2 regions of the Geobacillus sp. BK01 genome follow, and region 2 is predicted to be linked to the other one. Evidence: riboswitches for the same ligand, from Rfam matches in the RefSeq annotation. Region 2 holds a riboswitch; the other holds the start of a gene.
The links. A riboswitch is a leader RNA that binds a small molecule or an ion and turns the genes downstream of it on or off. The one in region 2 is predicted to bind FMN.

Region 1: another riboswitch for FMN. It lies ahead of ACTVDO_RS09495 (ECF transporter S component); the one in region 2 lies ahead of ribD (bifunctional diaminohydroxyphosphoribosylaminopyrimidine deaminase/5-amino-6-(5-phosphoribosylamino)uracil reductase RibD).

What each region holds. Positions count from the first base shown of each region.
Region 1 is NZ_JBQPTH010000007.1:39,461-54,910, forward strand. It holds gene ACTVDO_RS09480 (DUF6044 family protein) at 1-1,314, opposite strand, end outside; gene ACTVDO_RS09485 (DeoR/GlpR family DNA-binding transcription regulator) at 1,526-2,308, shown strand; gene ACTVDO_RS09490 (sulfite oxidase-like oxidoreductase) at 2,467-3,081, shown strand; gene ACTVDO_RS09495 (ECF transporter S component) at 3,148-3,732, opposite strand; FMN riboswitch at 3,885-4,017, opposite strand; gene ACTVDO_RS09500 (threonine synthase) at 4,086-5,306, opposite strand; gene ACTVDO_RS09505 (hypothetical protein) at 5,511-5,933, opposite strand; gene pepT (peptidase T) at 5,956-7,191, shown strand; gene ACTVDO_RS09515 (bifunctional metallophosphatase/5'-nucleotidase) at 7,328-8,950, opposite strand; gene ACTVDO_RS09520 (aldehyde dehydrogenase family protein) at 9,269-10,729, shown strand; gene ACTVDO_RS09525 (OsmC family protein) at 10,958-11,383, opposite strand; gene plsY (glycerol-3-phosphate 1-O-acyltransferase PlsY) at 11,583-12,176, shown strand; gene ACTVDO_RS09535 (RsmF rRNA methyltransferase first C-terminal domain-containing protein) at 12,237-13,598, shown strand; gene ACTVDO_RS09540 (YpmS family protein) at 13,729-14,304, opposite strand; gene ACTVDO_RS09545 (SGNH/GDSL hydrolase family protein) at 14,342-15,115, opposite strand; gene ACTVDO_RS09550 (SCO family protein) at 15,185-15,450, opposite strand, start outside.
Region 2 is NZ_JBQPTH010000001.1:391,000-406,449, forward strand. It holds gene ACTVDO_RS02070 (DUF1002 domain-containing protein) at 1-243, opposite strand, end outside; gene ACTVDO_RS02075 (CBO0543 family protein) at 292-771, opposite strand; gene ACTVDO_RS02080 (peptidylprolyl isomerase) at 962-1,402, shown strand; gene ACTVDO_RS02085 (hypothetical protein) at 1,389-1,517, shown strand; FMN riboswitch at 1,566-1,698, shown strand; gene ribD (bifunctional diaminohydroxyphosphoribosylaminopyrimidine deaminase/5-amino-6-(5-phosphoribosylamino)uracil reductase RibD) at 1,915-3,012, shown strand; gene ribE (riboflavin synthase) at 3,015-3,659, shown strand; gene ACTVDO_RS02100 (bifunctional 3,4-dihydroxy-2-butanone-4-phosphate synthase/GTP cyclohydrolase II) at 3,682-4,875, shown strand; gene ribH (6,7-dimethyl-8-ribityllumazine synthase) at 4,893-5,357, shown strand; gene ACTVDO_RS02110 (GNAT family N-acetyltransferase) at 5,478-5,828, shown strand; gene ACTVDO_RS02115 (DUF309 domain-containing protein) at 5,884-6,396, opposite strand; gene ACTVDO_RS02120 (segregation/condensation protein A) at 6,663-7,421, shown strand; gene scpB (SMC-Scp complex subunit ScpB) at 7,615-8,244, shown strand; gene ACTVDO_RS02130 (hypothetical protein) at 8,291-8,689, shown strand; gene ACTVDO_RS02135 (DUF2935 domain-containing protein) at 8,932-9,741, opposite strand; gene ACTVDO_RS02140 (superoxide dismutase) at 9,933-11,210, shown strand; gene ACTVDO_RS02145 (D-alanyl-D-alanine carboxypeptidase family protein) at 11,535-12,680, shown strand; gene ACTVDO_RS02150 (nucleoside recognition domain-containing protein) at 12,673-13,269, shown strand; gene ACTVDO_RS02155 (spore maturation protein) at 13,269-13,802, shown strand; gene ACTVDO_RS02160 (pseudouridine synthase) at 13,939-14,670, shown strand; gene resA (thiol-disulfide oxidoreductase ResA) at 14,821-15,345, shown strand; gene ACTVDO_RS02170 (cytochrome c biogenesis protein ResB) at 15,359-15,450, shown strand, end outside.

The DNA.
Region 1 (15,450 bases), on a different contig from region 2:
CCCGTTGTATTGGGCGATGGCTGGATGAAGGCCGATGCTCACGACGCGGTAATCGGCTACGGGAAGCCCGATGTATTCTTTGATGTCTTGGAACTGTTTTTCCGCGTAAAATTGCTTTACCGTCGGCTCATAGCGGAAGACGATTTCTTCATTGATCAAAAACACGAAGATCACCTGGGCCGCAAGCAGCCGTTTCGCCCACTTTTTCCCGTTTCCGCTATATTGCCACATGATTTTCAACGCCAGCGCAAACTGCACATAAATGATCATCGGCCGCAAAAAATGAAAGCGGGCAAAGTTAAACGTATCCAAAAAATGAAACCGCTCCGTAAGCGGCAGCCATCCTTTATAAAACCAAAAGGCGTACCATGCGGACAATGCGAAGTTCAACGCGAACAAAAACAGAAACGCCCGCTCCTGCTTCCATCGTTTTTTCACGAAAACGAGATACAACGCCACCAACCAGGTTGGCAAAATAAAAAACGTATGCTCGGTCATGACATGATGGTGGCCGAGAAGAAAGTTTTTCCACGTCAAGCGGACGCAATGCCAAAATGTCAGGCGGGCATGGAAGTATTCATCCCGGCTCGTCGGCTCATCTTCCCATAAAAACGAGTAGACAAGCCGGTACTCGACAAGCAAGTAAAGCAGCGTCATATACGCGATCGAGGTGAAGAACCGAACGTTCCATCCCCTTCCGCGCAGCACATCAACAAGCCAAAAAACGCCCATGGCGGCAAGAAAAAAGAAAAATCCGAGCACAAAACTAGAATAAAACGGGAGAAGCGTGAGCGCTGCGTAATGTCTCCACTTCCCCTCACCTTTTCGGATGCTTAAAAACGCCCAAAGCGCCAGCGGCATGCCTAACGTGCTTAACATCCCCGACGGCCAAAAAAGCGTCAGCGCAAACGCCAGCGCCACCCCGATGCGGACGGCCGTCCAGCGTGGATCAGTTAAAAAATGCGTCTTTAACAGCAAATACATGCCCAAAAACGCCACGACCCTCGTGATCGTTTGGCTGAGTGCATACGCAGTCATCGTCGGAAACAAGGCGTGCAGCCAGACGATGCCGGTCAGCTCCGAGCCGAGGGCGTTTCTTGACAATTGGCCGTTAGCGATTTGCGGAATCGTCGCGTCAAGCGGCCCGGTGATTTGCCCGCTTTCAGCAAGCACTTTGTACCAGGCGATATTGGAATCCAAGTTATCGTGCACGCGAATATGAGCGTTTTCGCCAAGGAGAAAGAGCGGGGACACATAAATGGCGATGACGCCAAGCGCCAATAGGAAAAACCGTCGTTCTCGCTGTTCGGTCACCGGCACCACGCTCCTGTCCCGTCCGTTTTTGGCTGCAAAAGCCCCTATTGGATACGTTGTACAGAAACAAGAAAATTATTCCTCGTTTCTTTTTTCAAACTTTTTGATTTTGACAGGGGAAAAATATGCTATGATAAAAACAAAAATAAACAAAAATAAACAAACAAAAACAAAAAATTTTTATAAAAACAGGCGAAGGGAGGAGTCCGGCGTGTTAGTGGCAGAACGGCAGCAAAAAATCGTCGAGCTCGTTAACGAACGGCTAAGCGTCCGCGTGTCCGAATTAAGCAAGATATTTTCTGTCACCGAAGAAACGATCCGGCGCGACTTGGAAAAATTAGAAAAGGAAAACAAACTAAAACGAAGCCACGGAGGCGCCATCAGCATTCGCAACGAATCGGAAGTTGACTTCTCCGAACGGGAAATTGCAAATGCACTGGAAAAAAAGGCGATCGCCCAAGAAGCAGTCAAATTCATCCAAAGCGGCGAGCGCATCATTTTAGACGCCAGCACGACCGCTTGGTATTTGGCCAAAGCGTTGCCTGACATTCCATTAACGGTCTTGACAAATTCGGTGAAAGTCGCCGTTGAGTTAAGCAAAAAAGAAAAAATCCAAGTCATCTCAACCGGCGGCGTGCTATTGCCGCGCTCGCTCTCCTATGTAGGGCCGTTGGCGGAGCGATCATTGGAAACATATTATGTCGACAAAGCGTTTTTGTCATGCAAAGGAATTCATTTGGAAAGCGGATTAAGTGAGTCCAATGAATGGCAGGCGTTGTTGAAGAAAAAAATGATGACTATTGCCGATCAAGTGATTTTGATGGCCGATTCAAGCAAGTTTGGCGTACGCGCCTTTGTCCGCATGGCCCCACTTGATGACGTACATCACCTTATCGTTGACGACCACGTTGATGATAAGACAATGAACGATTTAGAAAGGAAGCAACTCATGTTGACGATCGCCCGTTTGAAACATCGTTCTGTTGGCCGCTGAACGGTCAATGTTGTCGCTGGCTCCCTTTTTAAATGTTGTTTTATTTTTGCTTTTATCTGTTTTTGTTGGCACCCCTGTTTATGCACCTTCATTGCATCCCCTTCCGTTCTTTTGTATCATCAATGGAAGAAAACAACCTATCAAAAGGAGTGCCCATCATGACCAAACAACTCCCTCCCGGCCAGTTTGAAACCGAAAAATGGCCGATTTTGCATGAAGGGGATGTGTACGAATTTGATGAAGCAACATGGACGTTTCGGCTGTTCGGCGATGTGAAAGAGGAAGTGTCGCTGTCGTATCAAGAGGTGATGCAGCTGCCGAAGACGGTTTCGACCGTGGATATGCATTGCGTGACGACATGGTCGAAATTCGATACGACGTTTGAAGGCATTGCTTTTCGCCAGTTTTTGCGCTTTGTCGAACTGGACCGCGATGTCAAATACGTGAAAATTTACGGCTACTTAAACGGCGACCGGTTCGGCTATTCGGCGAATTTGCCGCTTGAGGCGCTCATGGGCGATGATGCCTTGTTTGTCTATCGGTGGAAAGACAACCATCACGACTGGCAGGACATCTCGCCGAAGCACGGCTATCCGCTCCGTTTCATCCCGCCGGCGACGTTTTACTTATGGAAAGGGGCGAAATGGGCGTCCGGCATCCGCTTTATGAAGGAAGATGAGCCGGGCTACTGGGAAGAGCGCGGCTATTCGATGACCGCCAATCCGTTTAAGGAAGAGCGATTTGCCGATTGGGTGCCGCGATTTCGGTTTTGACAACCCCAAGGCGGCCGGTACACCAAAAAGCGAGGGGTTGAGAAAAACACCCTCGCTTTTTGGTCATTAAGCGGCCTGGCGGGATGCGGCTTGTTTGGCAAGCCAAGAGCCAAGGCGCACAAAGAGAAGCTGGAACACGATCGCCATGATGGCTCCTTTGACGACGTTAAACGGCAAAATCGCGGATATCACCAGTTCCTTTATTTCCGGTGCGCTCATCGCCGGGGCGCCGAGAAACAGCGTGTACGCCGGCAAAAACACATAGTAGTTGAGCACGCTCATCACGAGAGCCATGGCCGCCGTCCCCGCCGCCAGCCCCAGCAGCATGCCTTTTTTCGACCCGGCTTTTCGATAAACATAGGAAACCGGCAAAAGGAACGCCACCCCAGCGGTGAAGTTGGCGATTTGGCCGATCGGAACGCCGGTCGCGCTGCCGACGAAAACATAGTTCAGCACGTTTTTCAAAAATTCGACCGCCACGCCGGCGAGCGGGCCGTACAACAGCGCGGCGACAAGCGCCGGCACATCGCTGAAGTCAACAAGCAAAAAATTTGGAAACGGCGGCAGCGGAAAGTTAAGCATCATCAACACATACGCCATGGCGCCCAACACCCCGATGCCGGCAAAGACGCGGATTGGAACACGCTTCATCCTTATTTCTCCTCCCTTCTCGTGATTCATCCTCACAAGAAGAAGGCTGCCGCATTGAGCGCAAATCAAAACTCCCTTAAGCACGGAGCCTAAGGGAGAAAAAAGGGTATGCTCAACTAGGCGTTTCGCACATACACGAAACACCGGCAAACCTTCATCTTCTCCCATCCAGACTATACTGTCGGCTCCGGACTTGCACCGGATCCTGCCTTGCGGCTCGCGGGCTGAGAGGCCAAGCGCCTCATCACCGCCGGTCGGGAATTCCACCCTGCCCCGAAGATGAATCGTTTCTGTTTTTTGATAATTCCGATGTGTTTAGTATACAATCTCTTTTTCAATTTGTCTATGATTTTTTATGATTCCCGCTTTGGAAACGGATCCCCCGGCTCGAGCACCAGCGGGGCGGTGTGGATCAAATCGGCGTATTTCAATCCTGTTCCCGTATTGAGCACAACGACCGTCTCTCCGCCGCGAATCCAGCCGCTTTCGCGCAATTTCCGGGCCGCGGCAAACGCCGCCGCTCCTTCCGGACAAATGAACGCCCCTTCCAGTTCCGCCACCGTCCGCTGCTCAGCCAAAATCTCCTCATCGCCGATGGCCACGGCACAGCCGTCCGTTTCATACACGGCCTCGAGCACAAGAAAATCGCCGAGCGCTTTCGGCACGTTGATGCCGAACGCCACAGTTGACGAATTCGGCCAGAATGCCGACTCCCGTTTTTTCTCGTTCCACGCTTTGACGATCGGCGCACAATGCTCGGCCTGTACAGCGACAAGCCGCGGCATGCGGCCACTCACCCAGCCGAGCGCCTGCAGTTCTTTGATCGCCTTATAAATGCCGATCAACCCGACGCCGCCCCCGGTCGGGTACAAAATGACATCCGGAAGCTGCCAAGAAAACTGTTCGGCGATTTCCAGCCCCATCGTTTTCTTTCCTTCAATCCGGTATGGTTCTTTCAATGTTGACGCATCGTACCAGCCATATTCGCGAATCGCCTTCGCTACGATTTGCCCGGCATCGCTGATGAGGCCGTCGACTAAATACAGCTTGGCACCAGCGGCGGCGCATTCTTTTCGCGTCATTTCCGGCGCATCGACCGGCATGACAACGGTCGCCTGAATGCCCGCCCGCGCCGCATACAGCGACCAGGCCGCGCCAGCGTTGCCGTTTGTCGGCATCGCCAACTGTTTGACGCCCAATTCCTTGGCTTTCGAAACCCCGACGGCCGCCCCGCGGGCTTTGAACGTCCCGGTCGGAATGACGCCTTCGTCTTTCATATAAAGCGAGGGAATACCGATTTTTTGTCCAAAACGCGGCATCGGCACAAGCGGAGTCATCCCCTCGCCCAAAGAAACGATATGTTCACGATGCTTCACTGGCAATAACTCATGATACCGCCATAAACTCGGTTCCCGCTCCGCAAGTGCCTCCCGCTTTACTTCTTGGCGCATCGACTCCAAGTCGTACGCGACTAGAAGCGGCGACCCGCATTCACAAAGTTGGTGAATTTGGTCAACACCGTATGTACGTTCACACTTCGGGCAGTATAGATGGGATACATAGCTGAATGGCATCGTTTCGATTCTCCTTTCCGTTCGTTTCACCCACACAAGACAGGAAGCGCCTGCTTTCACGTTTCTAGCGAGACACCAACCTTTTCATTATATCATAGCCGTTGCCGATGCATTTAGCGACGAAGCATCCCTCGCTTTTTTATGCATAATCGCGCGAAACCGGCAAACACTATAGTCGGGAAAATGGCGGACCATGCCAGTGACTCAGCCGGTCATCCATCTCACAAGCATGGCAAGGAGGTCATCACAGTGGACAAAAAACAAAAGAAAGCTTGAACAACCTTGAAACGAAGGCGACGCCAGGAAATCTCGCCGCTCAAAAACAGGCCGAGAGCGAAAAAAATAAGCAACGCGCACCGAAGATGTGACAAGTAAAAACTGGCGACAGAAAGCATCGAAGCGGTTCCCGTCTGACAGCGAACCGCTTTTTGCGTTGGATGCGCCCGCTGCCAGTGATGCCCCCTCGCACCGCTGGCCCGTCATAAAATCCGGGTCCTCTTTTTTACCGTTTACGCCGCTTATGGTAAAATAAATATGGAAACCACCACCTGCTTTTCCCACCCTAGCCATGATGATGAGGGCAAAAGCAGGCGCGGAACGATCCGGACGCCACACCATTTCATACATAAATGAACAAGGAGATGGACATATGAAACAAGAGCTCATCGAACGCTTCATCCGCTATGCCAAAATGGATACCCAGTCCGACCCGGAAAGCAGCACCTGCCCGTCCACCGAAGGGCAATGGAAGCTGGCCGACATGTTGGTTGAAGAGCTCAAGGCAATCGGCATGGAAGACGTCACGGTCGACGAAAATGGCTACGTCATGGCGACGCTGCCGGCCAATACGGAGAAAAATGTGCCCGTGATCGGTTTTTTGGCTCATATGGATACGTCTCCGGAGTTTACGGGAGCCAATGTCAACCCCGAAATCATCGAACAGTACGACGGCGGCGACATCGTGTTGAACAAAGAACAAGGCATCGTTCTGTCGCCAAACGATTTCCCGGAGCTTGCCCACTACAAAGGACATACATTGATTACAACCGACGGGACGACGCTGCTTGGCGCTGACGATAAAGCGGGGATCGCCGAAATTATGACGGCCATGAACTATCTCATCCAACATCCAGAAATCAAGCATGGCAAAGTGCGCGTCGCCTTTACGCCGGATGAAGAAATCGGCCGCGGGCCGCACAAATTTGACGTCGCGAAGTTCGGCGCCCAATTTGCCTATACGGTCGACGGCGGGCCGCTTGGCGAATTGGAATACGAAAGCTTCAACGCTGCCGAAGCGAAAATCACGATCAAAGGGAAAAACGTTCACCCCGGTACGGCGAAAGGGAAAATGATCAATTCGATCAAAATCGCCATGGAATTCCAACAGCAGCTGCCAGCCGATGAGGCGCCCGAGCATACCGAAGGATACGAAGGGTTTTACCATTTGCTTTCATTCCAAGGCAGCGTGGAGGAAACGAAGCTTCACTACATTATCCGCGATTTCGACCGTGAACAGTTCGAAGCGCGCAAGGCCAAAATGAAAGAGATCGCCGCTTCGCTTGCGCAAAAATACGGAAACAACCGAATCAGCCTTGAAATCAACGATCAATACTACAACATGCGGGAAAAAATCGAACCGGTGCGCCATATCGTCGACATCGCCCACGAAGCGATGACGAACTTGGGCATTGAACCGAAAGTGAAACCGATCCGCGGCGGCACGGACGGGTCGCAGCTGTCGTATATGGGGCTGCCGACGCCAAACATTTTCGCCGGCGGCGAAAATTTCCACGGCCGCTACGAATATGTTTCCGCCGATACGATGGTGAAAGCGGCCGAGGTGATCGTGGAAATCATCAAGCTGTTCGAGCAAAAAGCATCCTGATCTGCGGTGAGAGCTTATCTCGGACGATCATGAGCCGATCGGCTAGGCAGCAGTTTCGGTGCGACCATACGAAAAGGTGTCCCGAACATCAGGACACCTTTTTGATGAAGCGATCGATCGCCTTCATCCCGTTCCGTCACGGAAGACGGTTGATCCGTCCCTCAATCCGTGCCGAGAACGGCTGCTCAAGGCTGCGAATATACGAAACAAGAGCATCCAAATCAACCGGCCCTACCTCGCGGTTTGCCGCCTCTTTCAACACCGTAAACCCGTCGCCGCCATCAGCGAGAAAGCTGTTGACCGTTACCGTATATTCAGCGTCTGGATGAAGCGGGGTGCCGTCTGGCAGCTGAATGTCAACGACCTTGTCCCCTGCTGGCCTGCTGGCGCTCCATGTATAGCGGAGGCCGGAGATTTGCAGCATGCGCGTTTGCCCTCGCTGCCATTGTTGGTTGAGCAGCTGGCGGATTTGCGCGCCGGTGAGCGTCATTTTCACAAGCTGGTTGTTGAACGGCTGAACGTTGTACAGCTCGCCCCACGTTACCTCGCCTTGTTCAATATCGGCGCGAATGCCGCCCGGGTTCATAAAGGCGAAATCGGTTTTCATCGCCGCCCGCTGGGCATCAGCGATCAAATTGCCCAAGGCGGACTCGCCGCTTTCGTTTTGTTCATCGGTGATCGTTTCGGCTGCCGCGCCGACGACTTGGTTGACAAGCGGCGCCACTTTCGCTTCGTATTTTGCAATGAGCGCGCGAATTTCCGGGTCTGGGGCAATGCCGTCATGATAGGTCGTCACAATTTCCGCTTTTTTCTCGACGACGTCTTTCGTGCGCGGGTCGATTTTTAAATCGACATCCGAAAACGCCGTACCGTACGAATACGACTGAACGAGCAGCTTGCCATCCACCATCGCGTTTAAGTACGCATGGTTATGGCCGGCGAAAATGACGTCCACTTCGTCATCGATTGTTTTGGCGATCTCGACGATTTCGCCGTTGGCGTTCGTTCCGTCCCGATTGGATACGCCTGGGTTATGGGCGAGAACGACGATCGTTTGCACTCCTTTTTCTTTCAGCTCGCGAACTGCGTTGTTAATGGCTGTTGCTTCGTCGATGAACTTGACCCCCGCAACGCCGCTTGGCGTCACAATCGTCGGCGTTTCCGTGAGCGTGACGCCGATAAACCCGATCGGCATGCCGTTGACGCGCTTAATGACGTACGGCGGAAGAATCGGCTCTCCCGTTTTTACATCAACGACGTTGGCGCTCACGTACGGGAAATCCGCTCCGGCAAAGTCACCAGTCGCCGGGTGATATCCGCCATGGATCAAGCGGAGCATTTCCGCTACTCCTTCATCAAATTCGTGATTGCCGAGAGTGCCGACGTCAAACCCGAGCTTGTTCAACACCTCAATCGTCGGTTCATCTTGCAGCAACGCTGATACCGGCGGGCTGGCGCCGACCGCATCACCGGCATGGACGAGCAGCGTGTTTTTGTTTTCCGCCTCCCGCTGTTTCAAATAGGCGGCCAAATAGTCAGCCCGTCCGGCTTCCCGGCCGCCGACTTTTCTTGTCACATTGAGCTGGCCGTGGAAATCGTTCATGCCTAACAGCTGTACATCAATATAACGATGCGCGGAAGCAGAAGGCTCTGCTGCCCCCTTTCCTATTCCCGCCGCTCCGACCGGGCTTGCAGCCAGGATGGCTGTCGCCGCCAATGCCGGCAGCACGTGCTTTCCCCATCGTTTGGAACGCTTCATCCTCCAGTCCCCTTCCTTCTTATGGTTTCTCCACTTCCTGATTATTTCTCCACTTCCTGATTATATATTTGGAATAGGTAGAATAATAGAGAAAAAAGACGTTCTTTTTGTAAATCTTTTGTAAAGTTAAAACATGCCCATCCAAATCAAAAAAGCCATCCTAAGAGCCTTGCGCAAGGCCTCTTAGGATGGCCTCCAGACCATTATCCAACCGCATTAAGCATAGGAACAAACTTTTCTGTTCTGCTCGTCGGTCATTTCGTTGATCGGGCATAGCTTCAGAAAAACAACGAACAATATACGATGGAGGTGATAGCAATGGCAATGTTTGAGCAATGGAACCGCAGTTTCCTTAATGGGGAATGGGTTGAGGGAAAAAGCGCCCGCACGTATGACAACACGAACCCATACGACGGGTCGCTGATCGCTTCGGTGCGCTTGGCGACAAAAGAGCAGCTGGCCGACGCTTTTTGGACAGCCAAGCAGGCGCAGAAAGAATGGGCGCAAACAACAGTGGAGACGAAAAAAGAGGTATTGCGCAAAGCGGCGGACTATTTGCGCACCCATCGCGAGGAAATTGTCGACCTCATCGCCCGCGAAACAGGCGGCAGCCTGATTAAAGCGAACGTGGAGCTCGATTTGTCGATCGGCCTTGTGGAAGAAGCCGTTCATATGGCCGATGAATTAACAAAGGTCAAAGAGCTGCCATCGGAAACGGAAGGGAAAGTCAACCGCGTCTACCGGCTGCCGCTCGGGGTGATTACATCGATTTCGCCGTTTAACTTCCCGATGAACTTGTCGATGCGGACGATCGCCCCGGCCATTGCGCTCGGCAACAGCGTCGTCCACAAACCGGACATTCAAACGTGCTTCACCGGCGGTGTTGTCATCGCCAAAGCATTTGAGCACGCCGGTTTGCCAAAAGGGGTGTTGAATGTCATCTTGACGGACATCGATGAAATCGGCGACGATATGTTGACAAGCCCGCACTCTGCGCTCATTAGCTTTACCGGATCGACTGAAGTAGGGAAGCATATCGGTGCAGTCGCCGGCGGGATGCTGAAGCGTGTCGCCTTGGAGCTTGGCGGCAACAACCCGTTTGTCGTGCTTGCCGACGCCAACGTCGACCGCGCTGTTGATGCGGCGATTTTTGGGAAGTTCATCCATCAAGGGCAAATTTGCATGATCATTAACCGGATGATCGTCCATGAACGGCATTATGACGAATTTGTCGAAAAGTTCGTCGCCCGGGCAAAAGAACTTCCGTATGGCGACCCGCGCGACCCAAAAACCGTCATCGGCCCGCTCATCAACGAAAAACAAGTGGAAAAAGCGCTCGCGATCATCGAAGAAGCGAAACGGGAAGGGGCAAAGGCGGCGCTCGAAGGAAGACGGATCGGCAACGTGTTGACGCCGACCGTCTTTGTCGATGTTGACAACCGAAGCAAACTGGCGCAAACGGAGTTGTTCGCTCCGATCGCCACGATCATCAAAGCCCGCTCGGATGAAGAAGCGATTGCGATGGCGAACGATACGGAATACGGATTAAGCTCAGCCATTTTCACCGAAGATTTGAGCGAAGGCGAACAGCTGGCGCTCCGCATCGAGAGCGGCATGACGCATATTAACGACCAAACGGTCAATGACAGCCCGACCGTGCCGTTTGGCGGCACAAAGGCAAGCGGTGTCGGACGTTTTGGCAACCCATGGGTGGTCGACGAGTTTACCATGACTAAATGGGTGTCTGTTCAAACTGTCTATCGCCGCTATCCATTTTAATGGCGACAAAGGAGGGGCGCCGACGGGCGCCCCCTGTTTTGCTTTAGACAAAGCGGGCGATTGCTTCCTCCTTGCCATCGGCGCCATCCTATACACGCCCGAACGCCGCGTTCCTTGCTGACGGCGAAAGGGGGAACGCGAAGGCACCCGAACGTATCGCGCCCGACATTCAGGCGGCGGCTCGCCTGCGCCGGCCGTCTAGGCGTAAAGGCGAACGCACCGCCTGCGCTAAATCGTTTCCTTCCCGCGAACGCCGTTAATCGAATAGCTCGCCGTAATGGCAGCGCTGAGCGAATGGGAAACGGAGCAATATTTTTCTTTTGACAATCGAATGGCACGGGCAACTTTCTCTTCCGGCAAATCGCCTTCAAGCGCGTAATGAATATGAATGTCGGTAAACCGCTTCGGATGGTCATCCGCCCGCGTTCCTTCCACCTCCATCGAAAACGCGCGGACGTCAAGTCGCATTTTTTGCAAGATCAATATGATGTCAATGCCGGTGCAGCCGGCCAAGGCGTGAAGCAAAAGCTCCATCGGCCGGGCGCCCGAATCGTTGCCGCCAACGTCTTTGGCCGCATCGATCGGAATGGTGACACCGGAAACGCTTTGACCGCTGAATGACATATTTCCGTTCCACGTGACGGTCGTTTTCACCACAGCCGCTCCTCTCTTCTCTGCGTTTGTTGCGGGACGAATGAACGTTTCCGTCCGTCCCTGCCCGCTTTTCAGTTTACCGGTTATCGTGTGAAAATGCAAAACAATCGCTTTTCTTCATTTCCAGTCTACCGTTTTAACCGACGCATGATAAAATAGAAACATGCACAAACTTGTTGAGTAAAGGGTGTTTCACGGCATGATAGCACTTATTTTGCTTATCGCTTATCTTCTCGGTTCGATCCCGTTTGCCCTTCTCGTCGGAAAAATCGGCTACGGGATCGACATTCGCGAACACGGAAGCGGCAATCTCGGGGGGACGAACACGTTCCGCGTTCTCGGAGCGAAAGCGGGAACGATCGTCATTGTCGGGGATATGTTGAAAGGAACGTTGGCGGCGAGCTTGCCGATGTTTTTTTCCGTCCCGGTCCATCCACTCTTGGCCGGGGCGGTTGCGGTAATTGGCCATATGTATCCGGTGTTTGCGAAATTTCGCGGCGGCAAGGCGGTGGCGACATCGGGCGGGGTAATGCTGTTTTATTCGCCGCTTTTCTTTTTGTCGCTCATCGCCGTCTTTCTGATCGTCTTGGCCATTTCGCGGTACGTGTCGCTGTCATCGATGGCGGTGGCGCTTTACGCCGCAGTGTACACCGTCTTTTTCACCGACGACATTCCGTTGATGGCGGCCGTTTTGTTGCTTGCTTCATTTATATTCTACCGCCACCGCGCCAATATCAAACGCATTGTGAACAAAACGGAACCGAAAATTCAATGGCCGGGACGCCGCTCTTGACGCTGTCAAGCTGGTCGCGGCCATCGATGCCCCTTCTGATGAAGAAAGGAGCCAAGCTTGCTGATGTTGCCAGAACAATTTGTAGAAAAAATGAAAACGTTGCTTCAAGAAGAAGCGGACGAATTTTTCGCCGCCTACAAAAGGGAAAAAGCAAACGGCCTGCGCGTCAATCCGTTGAAAGTCCGCCCTGCTTGGGCGGAAACGGCGCCGTTTTCTCTCACACCCATACCGTTTTGTCCGACCGGGTTTTATTGCGGACGAAGCGATCAACCGGGAAAACATCCGTACCACGCGGCAGGGTTATACTACATTCAGGAGCCGAGCGCCATGGCGGTCGCCGAGGCGCTGCAGCCTGAGCCGGGGGATATGGTGCTTGACTTGTGCGCCGCTCCCGGCGGAAAAACAACTCAACTTGGCGCGATGATGAAAAACAAAGGGCTGCTCGTCGCCAACGAAATTCACCCGAAGCGGGTCAAAGCGTTGGCGGAGAACGTCGAGCGGTTCGGATTGACGAACACCGTTGTCATCAATGAAACTCCCGAAGCGCTCGCCGAGCGGTTTCCCGGTTTTTTTGACAAAATTTTAGTTGACGCTCCGTGCTCAGGGGAAGGCATGTTCCGGAAAGAAGAAGAGGCCGCCTCGTTTTGGAGTCCGTCCTATGTGGAACAATGCGCGGCGAGGCAGCGGCGCATTTTAGAAAGCGCCTATGCCATGCTGAAAGAAGGCGGCATTCTCGTCTATTCGACATGCACATTCTCGCCCGAGGAAAACGAGCAAACGGTGGAATGGCTGCTCGAGACGTACGATGATTTGCGGTTGCTGCCGATTGCGAAAATCGGCGGCATCGAGCCGGGGCGGCCGGAGTGGACGAAAACGAACCGGGCCGAACTTGAATGCGCCGCCCGTCTTTGGCCGCACCGTCTCAAAGGAGAAGGGCATTTTGTCGCCAAGCTGCAAAAACAGCGGCCGACTCCGCCATGGAGCGGGCGGTGGGCAAAAGCGAACGCACCGAAAGCAGCCGTCCGATTGTACCGCCAATTTGAACAACAATCATTGCAAACCGAGCAGCACGGGACGGTCATCTCGTTTGGCAGCCATTTGGCCATGCTGCCGGACCGGTGCCCGGATTTGTCCGGCTTAAAAGTGATGCGCGCCGGACTTCATCTTGGCGAGACCAAAAAAGAGCGGTTTGAGCCAAACCATGCTCTCGCCTTGGCATTGCGGGCGGGCGAAGCGAAACACGTGCTTGACTTATCAAGCAGCAGCCGGCAATGCCTTCAGTATTGGCGCGGTGAAACGCTGTCCACCGGCGGCGACCGCGGCTGGCTGCTCGTGACGGTGGACGGATTTCCGTTCGCTTGGGGAAAAGAAGTTAAAGGAACGGTGAAAAACTTTTATCCAAAAGGACTGCGCCTTGTCTAACGGCGGGGGCCGCACGAGGCTGGGACGGCCAAAAAAAGGGTGTCTCAAAGGCAATGAGACACCCTTTTTCTTCCAAATAGGAGCCCGACAAGATTCGCGATGTTGCGCGGAAACGTTGAAGCCAACGTTTTTACCGCGGACGGTTTGTCGGGATCGTTAAGGTAAATACGATTTCATCGGCCGCCAAATCGATTTTTTTCGCCGCCACTTGATACCCGTTGCCAAAACGGATCTCATGGAGCGCCACATAAATGCGGGCCTGCTCCGGATCAATGACAACTTCATCCGGCAGCGGCGCATGCTTTTGCAAGTAGCGAAGCACGTATGTCACCGGCAGCTTCCAGTCGCCAAGCGAAATGACCGGTTCGACAAGCTCGACGTTCCCGCCTTTCATGACTTTCGGCACAAACGAGACGACGAGCTCGACTTCGCGTTCAAAAATCGGAATTTCGCTTGAGACGTAGACGCGGTCGGCAAGCCAAACGTCGTACCGGAGCGGATGGTCTTTCGTTTTTTCTGCCAAATAGTCGTTAATAACGGCGTTCAAATGCTCTTTCTTCGAGTATACCGTAAACGAAGCCCCTTCCACGTCCGGGCGCGCCGGCCGTTTTACCGGCGGAGACGGCTGCAGCAGCCAAACAGCCACCAAGACAAGGACAGCGGCATTGACGGCCGCCAACGTCCAAAACGCTCGTTTCCAATTCATCCTAATATGCTCCTTATGCTATCCCGTTTCTTTTCCATCAGTTCGCCCACCACTCTTTTCGCGCGTCCAGCGCTTCATATATCCGCATCGCCATTAGTTCATATCCCGCGGCGTTTGGATGAAATTCATCGCGGTGAAGCAAATCATCGCGGTCGGCAAACATATCTTGAATATCCACAAAGATCGTGCGCGGATAGCGGGAAAGCACCGCGTTGCTCGCACGGTTCCATTCAACGATGACGTCGTCAATTTCCGGAATGTTCGGCAATGTCGTGGAAAACGGGTTGTATAAGCCGATGAGCACAACGACCGCATCCGGGTTGATCGTGCGCAACAACAGCAACAGGTGATCGAGCCGCTCGGCAAATCGCTGGCTCTCGTTCGCAAACCGCTCGTACGATAAATCAAAAAAATGCGAGCGGACGACATTCATCACATCGTTGCCGCCGATCGTAATCGTAATGATATGCGCCCGCTCGAGCTCCGCTTGGTGGGCGCGAATAACCGGTTCAAGTTCGTTGATGCGCCGGCCCCGCTTTCCGGCATTCGTAACCGTCACCGTCCGCACCCCGTCTTCCGCCGCCAAAAGCGGGATAAGGCGGCCAACATAGCCTCCTTTCCCTTCGCCGTCTCCGACTCCTTCGGTCAATGAATCGCCTAACGCGACGAGGTGAATGTCTTTGGGCAACGGCTTTGCTTCCGGCTGCCTGATGGCGGTCTCATGTGGGCGGTCTGGCTTCCCGCCGGCCGGAAGCACCGTACATCCGGCGAGCAACATCCCCAACACGAAAAGCCATCCCCATCGTATCATGTGTGACACCTGCCTTTTGCTGCAACAGGGGAAAGACGAAAAGAAGGCAAAACGGCGCCCGTTTTTGCCTTATCGCGACGATTGCAAAATTTCAATATGCTCTAAAATCGTGTCATACGGCACATCCTGCACGCCGCTGTACGTTTGAACCACCTTGCCGTCCGGGCCGACTAAATAAAAGCTCGTGCCGTGGATGACTTGGTCATCGCCAACCGGCTTTTGCACAATCGTTTTAAAGCTTTTTTGCGCCAGTTCGCTAATCTCAGCCGGACTGTATCCGGTCAAGAAATGCCAGTTTGCTAGGTCATTTGTAAACTGTTTCGCGTAAGCCTCTA
Region 2 (15,450 bases):
CGTGCCGATTTGTGCTTTCGGGATGAGCCCATCCAAATATTTATGCTCTTCGGCGTTTGAGACAGTAATTGTCTGAGCCCCGTCCGGCGCCTTCATTTCTTCAAGCACTTTTTGTTTTTGTTCGGTCGTTAAGTTTTCCCCGAGCGTCACAATGACATCGCCCGGTGCGGCATCGGCTGCCGCCATGCCCGGGAGCGCCAACAGCACCGCCCAAAGCAGCAATGAAGCGATCGTTCGTTTCACACAGCTCGCCTCCTGTTCACCCAACATGCACTATCATTATACCGTATGCTAACTTGATTTTCTATCAGAAAGACATTTTGCCTTCGTCCCCAAGCGGCGCACGAGGAAAAAATGGATAAGCAAAATCAAAAACAAAAGCGGGTACAAAGCAGCCGAGTAGGAAAGCTTCCAAGCGTGATAGTAAAGCAGCCCCGTCCGCAGGGCGGCGATCTCGTAGAGAACGGAAAAAACGGACCATCCGCCGATGTAAGCGGCTTGCTTCCAAACGGGTTGTTGCAGCGGATAGCCGTTTAAAAACAAAAGATTGACGACGACATAAACAAACACCATAAACCAATACGCTGGTCCGTCGACTCCCGGGTAAAAATAGCCGTACAAATGATATTTGAGATCAAGAAACAAATCGGTAGAGAGGCCGAAGCAAATGGCAAACAACGACGTCGTATACATTTCAAGCGATGAAAGCTGTTTCGGCATGAGGATGAACAAAACGACAAATACAATCACGGTTACCGTTATCAACAACATTGCCGGAAGCCCCCTTAACAGTTCCGCTTCATCTATCACTATCATTAGTGTGCCCATTCATCTTTCATACAAAAATATTATATTAAAAAAATAATAACTGTTTGGGTGGAAAGACGTTTTTACTTTCTTTCCTTTTGACCATCATGGTATGATAAAGACAGTTTATGCAGGAAAAAGGAGATGAAGCTTGATGGCGAAAAAAGGATATATTTTGATGGAAAATGGCGGAAAAATCGAATTTGAACTGTTCCCGAACGAAGCACCGGTGACGGTGGCTAATTTTGAGAAATTAGCCAATGAAGGGTTTTATAACGGGTTGACGTTCCATCGCGTCATTCCCGGCTTTGTCAGCCAAGGCGGCTGCCCGCGCGGCAACGGGACGGGCGATGCCGGCTATACGATTCCGTGCGAAACGGACAACAATCCGCACCGGCATGTCACCGGAGCGATTTCGATGGCGCACCGCGGCCGTGACACGGGCAGCTGCCAGTTTTTTATCGTCCATGAGCCGCAGCCCCATTTGGATGGGATGCATACGGTCTTTGGTCAAGTTACATCGGGAATGGAAATTGTTAAGGCGATGAAAAACGGCGATGTGATGAAGGAAGTGAAAGTGGTTGACGAACCGTAAGCAACGGACGGAAGAGGAGGAGCGGACAAGCCGGAACAACTGGCTTTTGTTTTTCATTTTGCTGGCGGCGAGCTTGGTATGGGGAGCGGTGTATTGGCTTTGGATTGCAAAGTGATGATTCCCGGCCGCTCGTGTGGTATAATAAAACATAAGATACAGCTAAAACATCCTTCGGGGCAGGGTGAAATTCCCGACCGGCGGTGATGGGGCCAAAGCCTCTCAGCCCGCGAGCCGCATAGGCATGATCCGGTGCGATTCCGGAGCCGACAGTATAGTCTGGATGGGAGAAGGATGAGGATGTGCGCACAGCGATTTTCAGCCGAGCTGTGCCGGCAAGGGCGGAGTCTGCCGTCCGGCATGGCAACGGCTTCCGTTTCCGCACGGCAGGCGTAACATTCGTGAACGAACAAATGTTCTTGACTGCCGCTATGCGCATCATAAATCATTCTCCCATGTCCAAAAGCCCCGGAGAGTTTCCGGGGTTTTTTATTTTATGGGAAAAGGGGGATACCGTGTACAACGATGAGCATTACATGCGGTTGGCGCTTGATGTGGCCAAGGCTGGAGTTGGACAAACGTCCCCGAATCCCGCCGTCGGCGCCGTTGTCGTGAACGGCGGGGCGGTTGTGGGGCTTGGCGCTCATTTACGGGCAGGGGAGCCGCATGCTGAGGTGCATGCGGTCCGCATGGCCGGTGAGAAGGCGCGCGGGGCAACGGTGTACGTGACGCTCGAGCCGTGCAGCCATTACGGCAAAACGCCCCCATGTGCCGATTTGCTTATTCAAGCCGGCGTCCGCCGCGTTGTTGTGGCGACGACCGACCCGAATCCGCTTGTCGCCGGGCAGGGGATTGATAAGCTGCGCCGTGCAGGCATTGACGTTGATGTCGGAATATTAAAAGAAGAAGCAGATGAGCTAAATCGCATGTTTTTTCACTATATCAAGACGAAAACGCCGTTTGTCACGATCAAGTATGCGTGCAGCCTTGACGGCAAAATCGCGACGGCAACGGGAGAAAGCAAATGGATCACATCAAGCGCGGCGCGTGAGGATGTCCATCGTCTCCGCGCCCAACATGACGCCATTTTAGTGGGCGTCAACACCGTTTTAGCCGACAATCCGAAATTGACAGTGCGCATCGGGCAACAACGAAAAAACTTGCTGCGCATCATTTTGGATACGAAGCTGCATACGCCGCTTGACGCCCACGTCGTCACCGACAAGGAGGCGGAAACGTGGATTGTCACCGGCAGCGGCATCAGCCGGAAAAAAGCGGAGGCATATGAGCGCCTCGGGGTGCGCATCGTGCCGATGGCGAGCGCACACGTTGATGTGCGTGACGTGCTCTTTCTGCTCGGCGAGCAGCGCGTCACATCGTTGTTTGTCGAGGGTGGCTCGCGCATTCATGACAGCTTTCTTCGTGCCGGGGCGGTTAACGAAGTGGTTGCCTATATCGCCCCAAAGCTCATCGGCGGCCGCGAAGCGCCGACGCCGGTCGGCGGTCTCGGTTTCTCGCGTCTCGCCGAGGCGATGGAACTTGATATCCGGCGGATTGAGACGGTCGGCCCGGACATAAAAATCGTCGCCGCACCGAAAAGGAAGGAGGAGTAGCGATGTTTACCGGCATTATTGAAGAGGTCGGTACGGTTGAACAAATGAGGCAAACGGGCGACGCCATTGTGATGACGATTGGCGCCAAGCGGGTGCTTGAAGACGTCCGGCTCGGCGACAGCATCGCCGTCAACGGCGTCTGCCTGACCGTCACCTCATTCACTTCCCGGCAGTTCACGGTCGATGTCATGCCGGAGACGGTGAAGGCAACAGCGTTGCGCGCCTTAAAGCCAGGGGCAAAGGTCAACCTAGAGCGAGCGATGGCGGCCGGCGGCCGGTTTGGCGGCCATTTTGTCACCGGTCATGTCGATGGCGTCGGGCGCATCGTCCGCCAATGGCCGAAGGCGAACGCTGTTTACTACGAAATCGAAGTGCCAGCTTCATTGCGTTCATATATGATTTACAAAGGGTCAGTGGCGGTCGATGGGACGAGCTTGACAATTTTCGGCTTGAGCGAGCGTACGTTCACCGTTTCGCTCATTCCGCATACACGGGAGGCGACGATTTTAGGTGAAAAACGGCCCGGCGACCTCGTCAATATTGAATGCGATATGATCGGCAAATACGTCGCCGCCTTTCTCGCCGAGAACGAAACGCCGCCTTCCGGGGTGACGATTGGATTTTTGGAGCAGCACGGCTATAAATAAGCGGAAAAGGGGGCAAGCTGCCATGTTTGATACGATTGAAGCGGCGCTGGCCGCGCTGAAAAACGGCGAAGTCGTCATCGTTTGCGATGACGAAGGCCGCGAAAATGAAGGCGATTTTGTCGCGTTAGCTGAAAAAGCGACGCCGGACGTTATTAACTTTATGATCACCCACGGCCGGGGGCTCGTCTGTGTCCCGATTACGGAAGAACTGGCAGTGCGACTCGGGCTTGAACCGATGGTTGTCCATAACACCGATGCGCACGGGACGGCGTTTACCGTAAGCGTCGACTACAAAACGACGACGACGGGGATCAGCGCTTACGAACGGGCTGCAACGATCCAGGCGCTGCTTGATCCGGACGTAAAGGCGAGCGATTTTAAGCGGCCGGGACACATTTTTCCACTCATCGCTAAAAAAGGCGGTGTCCTGCGGCGCGCCGGCCATACGGAGGCGGCAGTCGATTTGGCCCGTCTCTGCGGGGCGAAGCCGGCCGGCGTCATTTGCGAGATTATTAAAGAGGACGGGATGATGGCGCGCGTTCCGGATTTGCGGCAAATTGCCGACCAATTTGGGCTGAAGATGATTACGATTAAAGATTTAATCGCGTACCGGAGTCAGCGGGAAAAGCTGGTGAAACGCGAAGTGGAAATTTCGCTGCCAACCGAGTTCGGGGAGTTTCGCGCCATCGGCTACACGAACGTCCTTGACGGAAAAGAGCACGTCGCGCTCGTGAAAGGTGAGATCGTTCCGGACGAAGCAACGCTTGTGCGCGTCCACTCCGAATGTTTAACCGGCGATGTGTTCGGGTCATACCGGTGCGATTGCGGCCCGCAGCTGCATGCGGCGCTGCGGCAAATTGAAGCGGAAGGGGCGGGCGTGCTGCTTTACATGCGTCAGGAAGGGCGCGGCATCGGCCTTATGAACAAACTGCGCGCTTACAAGCTGCAGGAGCAAGGCTACGATACGGTCGAGGCGAACGAAAAGCTCGGCTTTCCGGCTGATTTGCGCGACTATGGCATCGGGGCGCAAATTTTAAAAGACCTCGGCGTGACGAAAATGCGCCTGTTAACGAACAATCCACGTAAAATCGCCGGCTTAAAAGGGCACGGGCTCGAAGTCGTCGAACGTGTACCTCTTCAAATGCCGACGAAAAAGGAGAATGAAAAATATTTGCGCACAAAGCATGAAAAATTAGGGCATATGCTTCATTTTTGATGAAAGGGGAAAGAAACATGAACATCATCGAAGGAAACTTAGTCGGCACCGGGTTGAAAATCGGCATCGTCGTCGCGCGCTTTAACGAATTTATTACCGGCAAGCTCTTGTCCGGTGCCATCGACGGATTGACGCGGCATGGCGTCAGCGATAACGACATCACCGTCGCATGGGTGCCCGGCGCGTTTGAAATTCCGCTCATGGCGAAAAAAATGGCCGAGTCGAAGCAATTTGATGCTGTCATTACGCTTGGCGCCGTCATCCGCGGCGCAACAAGCCATTTCGACTACGTGTGCAGCGAGGCGGCCAAAGGTGTTTCCCATGCGGCGCTCTCAAGCGGCGTCCCCGTCATTTTCGGCGTTTTGACCACCGATACGATCGAGCAGGCGATCGAGCGGGCGGGTACAAAAGCGGGCAATAAAGGATGGGAGGCGGCTGTGTCCGCGATCGAAATGGCGAACGTCCTGCGGACGCTTGCGTAATTTGCGTAAAAAGGCATGAAATGGTTCACAATATCGGTGAGAATGTTTATAATACGTATAGAGAAAATGACAAAACCTTTTCCGTTTCGGAAAAGCGTTTGTCGATAATGAGGGATTTTTATGTTAATCCGTTACCGAAAAAACTATGAGAAAATCGCCATGGGACTGTTGTCGTTTATGCCGACGGAAAAAGACTTGAAACGGCTGCAGCAGACGATCAAACAATACGAAACGAACAGCGATTGGCAATTGTTTTTATGGAAAGAAGGGGATGACATCGTCGGCATTATCGGCGTCCTGCTGCGCGCTCCCGATGTTGTGCAAATCCAACACATTAGCGTCAACCCGTCACACCGCCATCAAGGGATCGGGAAACAGATGGTCAAGGCGTTACAAGAGGCGTACCCTGACCGCCGGCTATGCGCCAACGAGTGGACCGCCTCGTTTTTCGATAAATGTCAAACGTGCTAGCTGAATAAGAAACCCGGCGCGGCGCCGCGCTTTCGCGGGCGGCGGAAGGGAAGGCTTACTTCCCCTCTGCTTTGGCCCGCTTTTTTTGCTCGCGGGCGGCGATAACCCCCGAGCGGTCGCGACGCCGGTGTTTATCGACGAGATCAACGTCAGCGACATCGCTTGCCTGCCCCCAAACGAGCTGCCGCTCGGCGCAGGCGGCCCGGCATTGTTCATAGAGCGAGCGGTCAGCAATCGGCAGTTCGATGCTTTCATACGGTTCGCCTCGGGCGATGCGTCTAGCCGTGTTATCAAGCAAGGCAGCGAGCGTCTGATCATCGAGGCCGAGCTGGCGAACCATCCCCCCCGTTTCTTCAAGCAGTCCCCGCGCCCGTTTAATAAGGCGCAGCGCCCCTGAAATGTTGCCGCGCCGGTAATGATAGAAAGCGACTGCGATTTGGATGAGCACAAGCCATCCTTTTTTTCGGCCGTCTTGTTTCCATTGTTCTTCTAAAATTTCATGGCATTCAAAATAGTCGCGGTCACCATGGAAATGAACTAAATAATCAATATATGCTTTCGGATACATCAACCATCGTTCCTTTCGTAAAGGCCTAACCGGTTGGAAAGCAGCCTTGCCGGCGGTGCGAAGTGGAGACTGCTATCCTTCCTTCTGTCTGACGGCAACGGTTGTCGCGGTGAAGGGGAGGGACTTCTTCTTCATTATACGCCGCGGCGGTTCCAAGGGCAAAAAGCGGTTAGTTTCCGTTCGCTTCATCGTGTGATTATGGTACAATAAATATACCGCAACCGGGAACAGGATGCACGGACGATGGCTGTGGAAAAAATGGTGGGATGGATGTGCAATTGCCGTACAATGTCAAAATTGAGGCGTTTGAAGGACCGCTTGATTTGCTTTTGCATTTAATCAATCGCTATGAGATTGATATTTACAATATTCCGGTAGCGCAAATTACAGAACAGTATATGGCGTACATTCACGCCATGCAAGAGCTCGAGCTGGATATCGCCAGCGAATATTTAGTGATGGCGGCTACGCTGTTGGCAATAAAAAGCAAAATGCTGCTGCCGGCGCCGGAGGAAGAGGCCGATGGCGACATGGAGTTTGCCGAGCCGGACGATCCGCGCGAAGAGTTGATGCAGCGGCTGCTTGAGTACAAAAAATTTAAAGAAGCGGCGCGCGAGCTGAAGCGGCGCGAAGAAGAGCGGGCGCTTTTATTTACGAAGCCGCCGAGCGACTTAAGCGCGTATGCCGGTGAAAAAAAGGCGGCCGTACCGCTGGACGTCAACGTATACGATATGCTCGGCGCCTTATCGAAGCTGCTGCGCCGCAAAAAGCTGCAAAAGCCGGTGCGGACGAAAATTACCCGGCAAGATATTTCCGTCGAAAAGCGGATGGCAGAACTTTTGCATGAACTTAGGCAAACGAAAGGGCGGAAAAATTTTTATGAGCTGTTTCCGTCCTATGACCGTTCGTATATCGTCGTCACCTTTTTAGCGATTTTGGAATTGATGAAGCAAAATGAGATTATCATTGAACAAGAGCGGAATTTCGGTGATTTATTTATTGCGGCCAAACATCCGGCCGTCTAAAGCGGCGCCGGTTTGGCTGCGGCGGGCCGGCTGCACCGTTGACTTGGGGAATGGTGTGAACGTTGCCCCATAGGGATATTCACAGACGGTGCACGCCACCCGTGCGAAGCGGCTGCCGTCTCCGCAGCCATGGGAAACAGACGGAAAGGGGGACTGTTGCGCCAACTAGGAAAGCTTGGTGCAACGAAGCGCGATGGAACACCGGGAAACAGTGAAACAAGATGGTGCCAGCGCGGTGCGCCCGGCAAAGGCGATCGTTGAAGCGCTGCTGTTTGCCGCCGGCGACGAGGGGCTGTCGCTCGCGCAAATCGCCGCTGTGCTCGATGTCGGCGAATCGGAGGCGAAAGCAGTCATCGCGGCGCTGCAGGAAGATTACAGCCGGGAAGAGCGCGGCGTTCAGCTCATGGAGCTGGCCGGCGTGTTTTTGCTGACAACGAAAAAAGAGCACGCTCTATACTTAAAAAAGCTCGTTGAGGCGCCGGGGGCGTCATCGCTGTCACAGGCGGCGCTTGAGACGCTGGCCATCATCGCCTACCGCCAGCCGATTACACGTGCGGAAATTGAGGAAATTCGCGGCGTGAAAAGCGACAAGCCGCTGCAGACGCTGATGGCCCGGGCGCTCATTAAAGAAGTCGGGCGCGCTGAAGGAACCGGCCGACCGATTTTGTACGGCACAACGGCGGAATTTCTCGACTATTTTGGGCTCAACACGCTCGAGGAGCTGCCGCCGCTGCCTGAATGGGCAGATGATGGCGAGCTCGAGCGGGAAGCGGACTTGTTTTTTGAAAAATTGGCTGAAAATTTGAGCGACGAAAGGATGTAATATGGTAAACTAAAGAAAAAACGGCTGATCGGGAAGGGGTGCGCTCATGGACGTTTGCCGCTTGTACGGCGAAGAGCTGCAAAAGTCGCAGTCCAACACGTTTGAAGACTATTTTAACCGCTCGGAAGTCACCTATCGTGACGGCGGTGAAGAGCGGACGCTGTCCGTTTTGTATTTGCGTCATTTTGAGACAGCGCTGTTCGACCTGTTGCCATACGAAGGAGACCCGCTGTTTACTGCCGCCGGACGTGACATCCATTTACGCGAGATCGTCGCCCTCGTTTGCCTATGGAAAAATCCGGCTTACCGGCAGCGCCGGCGCGTCTATATTCGTGATGAAGGCGAACTGTGCCGCTATTTTGCCGCCGTTGATGCCAAAACGTTGCAGGCGTTAGTCAGCGAATGGGCGGCCTCCGGCGCCTGCCGTCTGCCGTTGTCGTCGTAACGGGAGAACGTCCGGAAGTACAGCGCTTTTTACGCTGACCGACACGACCGGTTTGGGGAGCAGCCGGAGCCGGTCGGCGGACGGGCGTTGCTTGCTGCCCGCCAAGCCCCATCACTTATTCCATGGAAACGTTCCATGGGCAACGTTTTGCCCTCCACCCGGGCATGAAAATGACGCATCAAGACGCATGCATTTTCACGAAAAAGCGGTTTCCGTCGGCGGACCGCTTTTTCTCATGTCGGCTACTCTGTCCGCGGCTTCTTCGGGTCGCACGCCGGCGGCTTTACTTCGCCGGTTGTTTCCGCTAGCTTTTGCAAGTAATAACATTCCTCGCGCGCCATATGGTCGGCCATCAGCGGCGACAGCACGCCGAGCACCTCATTGTTCAATTCCATTTCCTCAAGCTCATGCAAAAAGCTTTGGAAAATGGCCATCTCGAGTTCGATTTGTTGGTGGAAGCGGGAAAGCGCCGGGAACTGATGAATGTTGGTCCGCAAGTAGCCGGCCATTTCAATGGCTTTTAAGTAGAACGCCTCCCATTCTTTTGTAAACATATGACTTTGCTTTTTCAATTGTTTTTCCGTATGGTCGAGCCGGTCGTGAATCGCCCCGGCATGGCCGGCAGCGTCAAGCAGCCAAAGCAAATCGTGGTGGAGCGGATGAACGTGCGGCGGCCGCGCGCCTTGGACGTAACAGTTGGCGAGCCGCAGCCATTCATCAAGTTCGTTTACCATATGGTTGACAAACGTCGGTGGCAATGAAAGACGAATTTGTCCAGTCAAATGGCGCCGCAGCACGTGCAGCTTAAACGTCCGCAGCCGTTCCCCGGCCTCTTTTCCGCGGGCGATGAGCGCGGACCACGTTCCGATAGTTTCCGGCCGGCGCGCTTCGGCCAGCAAGTCGTCAAACAGGCGCTGCAGCTGTTTTGCTTCGTTAATTTCCGCTTGCTCCCTTTCGGCGAGCGCTTCAAGAAGAAAACGGCAGTGATCGCCGAGAATTTGCATCCAAAAACGGAGTTCAAAAAGCGCCTCTTGTTCCAGCGGTTTGCTCATCTGTAATTCGCGGAACCGATCGCCCGGGAGAAGCGCGATGATTCCGCTTTTTCCCTCCTTCTGTTTTTCAATGGATATCGCCCCGCTCTTATATGTATGAGTGGCCGGAATTTTGGGTGAATGCGGACAAGAACGATTTCCCTAAGCCGGCATACGATATGGCGAAAAAAGCAGGAGGAGGTTTTTACCAAATGGACGATCAAATGAGGTTCGCCCAATATGCAGCCGGGGTGAACGAATGGGGAGAGAAAGTCAAGCACGTGCTGGCTCTGCGCGGGGCAAGCACTGATGGCGCTTCATCGCTGTTGCAGTTTATCGCTGAACATGACGGCGCATGGACGGAAGAGGCGGTTCGCGAGCTCATGCGCTTTGTTGATGATGTGTACGCCGCCGCGCTTCGTCACTATGCCCTCGAAGCGGCCGAGTGGGGGAAACAAGTAGAGCTCGCCTTGTCCGCGCGCGGAGTGGCGGAGGACGTCGGCCTTTCTTCTTTGTTGGCGTACATTGAAGAACACGGAGACGAATGGACGGAGACGGAAATTGATGAATTGCAGCGTCTTGTTGACGATGTGTACGCACGAGCCGTCCGCCTTGCCGATTCGTCCGCCGATGGGCAGGAGGAAGACTTGTCGCGGCGGGAAGAAGGAGCTGTTTCGCCTGAGCAGGAAGGTGATGACGATGGAAGGGCAATTGTTGAAGGTGTAACCAAACACGAGGGGGATATCGAACAAGAGCCGGCCGTCGCGGTGGAACGGGCGGAGCCGGTCATATCCCCATCAGTGGATTCTCCTGGCGGAGAACAGCCGCACAAGGCGGATGCTGCGGACAGCGAACAGCAGCGGGCGATCCCGCCCGGCAAGCATGTGCTGCCGCCGCTGCCATATAGCTACGATGCGCTTGAGCCCCATATTTCCGAAGAAATTATGCGTCTCCACCATACGAAGCATCATCAAAGCTACGTCGACGGTCTGAACAAGGCGGAGCGCATGATGGCTGAGGCGCGCCGTACGAACAATTTTGAGCTGTTGAAACATTGGGAGCGGGAGGCGGCGTTCAACGGCTCAGGCCACTATTTGCATACAATTTTTTGGCATAACATGCATCCGGAAGGCGGCGGCGAGCCGCGCGGCGAGCTGCGGGCGCAAATGGAACGAGACTTCGGCAGCTTTGCTGCCTTCCGGCGTCACTTTACCGAAGCGGCGAAAAGTGCCGAGGGGGTTGGTTGGGCGCTGCTCGTTTGGGCGCCGCGAGCACATCGGCTCGAGATTTTACAGGCGGAAAAACACCAGCTCATGGCGCAATGGGATGTGATTCCGCTTCTTGTGCTCGATGTGTGGGAGCATGCCTACTACTTGCAATACAAAAACGACCGAGGGGCGTATATCGAACATTGGTGGAACGTCGTCAACTGGCGCAACGTCGAAGCGCGCTTTGTCGAAGCGCGGAAGCTGCGCTGGCAGCCATTTTAAACGGGCGGGGGATCTCCCGCCTGTTTTTTTTGAGCGGGCAAACGCTGCCTGGAGGGCGGTTTTTCCGGAAAGGTGATGCGCTTCATACAGATGATGCGCTCGCCGTACTTCCCCTCTTTTGGCGGGGGTTGCGCGCTTCTATAGCGATATTTTTTCATCATATTTGTCCGATCGGCGCATACACTTGTACAAAGCATGGCCTCCATGCTCAGCCTGTTTCCGTTGCAATGTTTTCTCTGTTGCGCTCATTTCAGCCTAATCGGAAAGGAGGAACAGGCGATTCCTCCCCGCTTGCCGAAGGAGGGGGATCCTCGCCAATATCGGATGAAGAGATGGAAGCGACTCGTTTGGCTCATTGCGCTCGCTGCGGGGATCATGTCATGCATTCCGGGGCGGTTGCACGCCATGGAAGGGGTGAGCGCGAAAAGCGCGATTTTAATAGAGCAGCATTCCGGGCGGATTTTGTTCGCCAAAGATGCCTATACAAAACGGCGCATCGCCAGCATTACGAAAATTATGACCGCCATTTTGGCGATTGAATCCGGAAAGCTTGATGATACGGTCACAGTCAGCGCCCGCGCCGTCCGGACGGAAGGGTCGTCAATTTACTTGCGCCAAGGGGAGAAAATGAAACTGCGCGATCTCGTATACGGACTGATGCTTCGTTCCGGCAATGACGCCGCGGTCGCCATTGCTGAACATGTCGGCGGCAGTGTCGAGGGGTTTGTGTTTTTAATGAATGAAAAGGCGGTTGAAATCGGGATGCGCGATACGGAATTCGCCAACCCGCACGGGCTGGACGATGCGGAAAACCATTATTCGACTGCTTACGATATGGCGCTGCTCATGCAATATGCGATGAAAAATGAAGAGTTTCGCCGCATTTCCGGGACGAAAGTATACCGCGCCCCCGCTCCGCCCGGCGAAGACGGGGCGCGTGTATGGCGGAATAAAAACAAGCTGCTGACAAGCCTTTACGAATATTGCACCGGCGGCAAAACCGGCTATACGAAACGGGCGCATCGCACGCTTGTGACGACAGCGTCCAAAGACGGGGTCGATTTGATTGCCGTAACGTTGGACGCCCCGGATGACTGGAACGATCATATTGCCATGTACGAATACGGATTTTCCAACTACCATATTGCAAAAATCAGCGGCGAGCGGGTCGTGAAGAAAATTTCCGACCCGTTTTACGAAGGACGGCTGCGTGCAGCCCGCGATTTGCAATATCCGGTGACCGAAAAGGAGATGGACGGGCTGCGGGTGAAAGTGTATTTGCTCAAGCCGCGCGACGAATGGAAAGACGACCCGGGCCGCGCGCCGGCGGCGGTTGGGAAGGCGGTGCTTTACTTGCGCAAGAAGGCGGTCGATGTTGTGCCGCTTTTCTACGAGCCGGAGCACGAGGAAAGCGGGCAAGGATTTTTTTTTCATTTGTTCCGGCTGTTAGGTGTGAGAATCGATGGTTAACGTGATTTGGGTGATGATGGCCGTCATCGGCATCGCCTTTGCGGCGGTCAACGGCACGATGGAGGAAGTGAACAAAGCGGTGTTTGAAAGCGCGAAAGAGGCGGTGACGATCAGCATCGGCATGATCAGCATTTTAGTGTTCTGGCTTGGGCTGATGGCGATCGCTGAGCGGGCTGGCTTGCTTACTAAAGTCGCGCGCTTGTTTATGCCGCTTGTGCGCCGCCTGTTCCCGGAAGTGCCGCCCGGCCATCCGGCGCTCGGGTATATCGTCTCGAACATGGTCGCCAACATGTTCGGACTCGGCAATGCGGCGACGCCGATGGGCATTAAGGCGATGGAGCAGCTAAAAAGGCTTAACGGCGGCCGCGATGAAGCGAGCCGATCGATGGTGACGTTTCTAGCCATTAATACGTCAAGCATTACACTCATTCCGGCGACTGTCATTTCAATCCGCATGACGTACGGGTCGGCGTCGCCGGGCGAGATTATCGGCACGACGGTTGTCGCCTCGACGATTTCGACACTCGGAGCCGTATTGATTGACCGGTATTATTATTGGAGACGAATGCGGAAAGGCAGGAAGCCATAATGGCCATCGTCCAACTTTTGTCAGTTTGGCTCATTCCAGCGTTGATCGCGTTTATTTTGCTTTATGGTACAGCGAAAAAAGTGCCGACGTATGAGGCGTTTGTCGAGGGTGGCAAGGAAGGGATCGACATCGCCTTTTCACTCATTCCGTATTTGGTTGGCATGCTTGTCTCCGTCGCCATCTTCCGCGCCTCAGGGGCGCTTGATGCGCTGATGGAGGTGATCAAGCCGTTTGCGGCCGCCGTCGGGCTGCCGGCGGAAGTTGTTCCGCTCGCCGCCATTCGCACGATTTCCGGCACAGCGGCGCTCGGGATGACGACCGATTTGATCGCGACATATGGTCCTGACTCGTTTATCGGGCGTCTCGCTTCCACCATTCAAGGCAGCACGGAAACGACGCTTTACGTCCTTACGGTCTATTTTGGCGCCGTCGGCGTCAAAAAAATGGGCGATGCGTTAAAAGTCGGCATTTTAGCGGACATCCTCAGCTTTATCGTCTCCGTTTTGATCGTTTTGCTTGTATTCGGGCGCTGACCGCGTCCGTTTTTTATTTTCCGAAAACCGGCGGGTTTTTTTGTTTGCAAGACAGGCGGGATATGTTAAAAATAAAATCGGCAAACTTGTATCTGTTAGACGGAAAGGGTAAGATGATGAAAGAGGTGAGGCAAACATGGAACGGCTGCAAAAAGTGATTGCCCGCGCCGGCATCGCGTCAAGGCGCAAGGCGGAAGAAATGATTTTGCAAGGGCGGGTGAAAGTCAACGGCCGCATCGTCACCGAACTTGGCGTCAAAGTCGGGCCGCGCGACGATGTTGAAGTCGACGGCATCCCGGTTGAGCGCGAGGAACCGGTATATTATTTGCTCTACAAGCCGCGCGGCGTCATCTCAAGCGTTAAAGATGAGAAAGGGCGCAAAGTGGTGACCGATTTTTTTAAAGACCTTCACCAACGCATTTACCCAGTCGGGCGGCTTGACTATGATACGTCCGGCCTCCTCTTGCTGACGAATGACGGCGATTTTGCCAACTTGTTGATGCATCCGCGCTATGAGATCGAGAAGGTGTATGTCGCAAAAGTGAAAGGCATCCCGACGCGCGAGCAGCTGAAGCAGCTCGAGAAAGGGGTGCTGCTCGAAGATGGCGTGACGGCGCCGGCGAAAGTGAAACTGCTCTCAGTCGACCGGAAAAAGCGGACGGCGATTGTCGAAATTCGCATCCATGAGGGACGGAATCGGCAAGTGCGCCGCATGTTTGAGGCGATCGGCTGTGAAGTGCTGAAGCTGAAGAGAGAGCGGTACGCGTTTCTCGATTTAAAAGGGCTCCGCCCTGGCGAATATCGCGAGCTGTCACCGCATGAAGTGAAACTGCTGCGGGCGATTGCCCAATCCGGGGGGAAAAAATAGTGATGAACTTTGTCACATAACGTTCATATCCACATGCATAGGGCAAAGTGAAACTTTGCTATAATGGAAAATGGGAGATTGTGAACCGCCATGCAGGACCTCTGCGGCAGCGACCGCAGGGGGGGATGAGAAACTAAAGGGGTTTGAGTGATGAAAAAACAACAGCGCTTAGTGATGAGAACGGCCATTTTGCTCGCATTGCTCGCCGCGCTCGGCTATACGATTTACGCCAACTTTTTTACCGAGAAAACGGCGGTCGCGATCGGCTCAACAGCGCCTGATTTTGTGCTGGTCGACTTGGAAGGGCGCGAACACCGTCTCTCGGACTACCGCGGCAAAGGCGTCTTTTTGAATTTTTGGGGAACGTGGTGCAAACCGTGTGAACGGGAAATGCCGTATATGAATGAACTGTATCCGGTCTATCAAAAGCAAGGAGTGGAAATTTTAGCCGTCAATGTCGGCGAACCGAAGCTAAGCGTCGAAAAGTTTGCCGAACGGTTCGGCTTAATGTTTCCGATTGTCATCGACCGCCAAGACCAAGTGCTGAATGCGTATAACGTCGGGCCGCTGCCGACGACGTTTTTGATCGATAAAAACGGCGAAGTGAAGAAAATCATTACCGGCACGATGACAAAAGAAGATATCAGGCAGCATCTAGAAAGCATTAAACCGTGAGGAGTTTTGCGCGATGGAACACGTGAAATGCGAATGCGGCCACGTTAACCCGCACGGCACAGCGTTTTGCGAGTCGTGCGGCAAGCCGCTTGAGGAGCAGGGAGA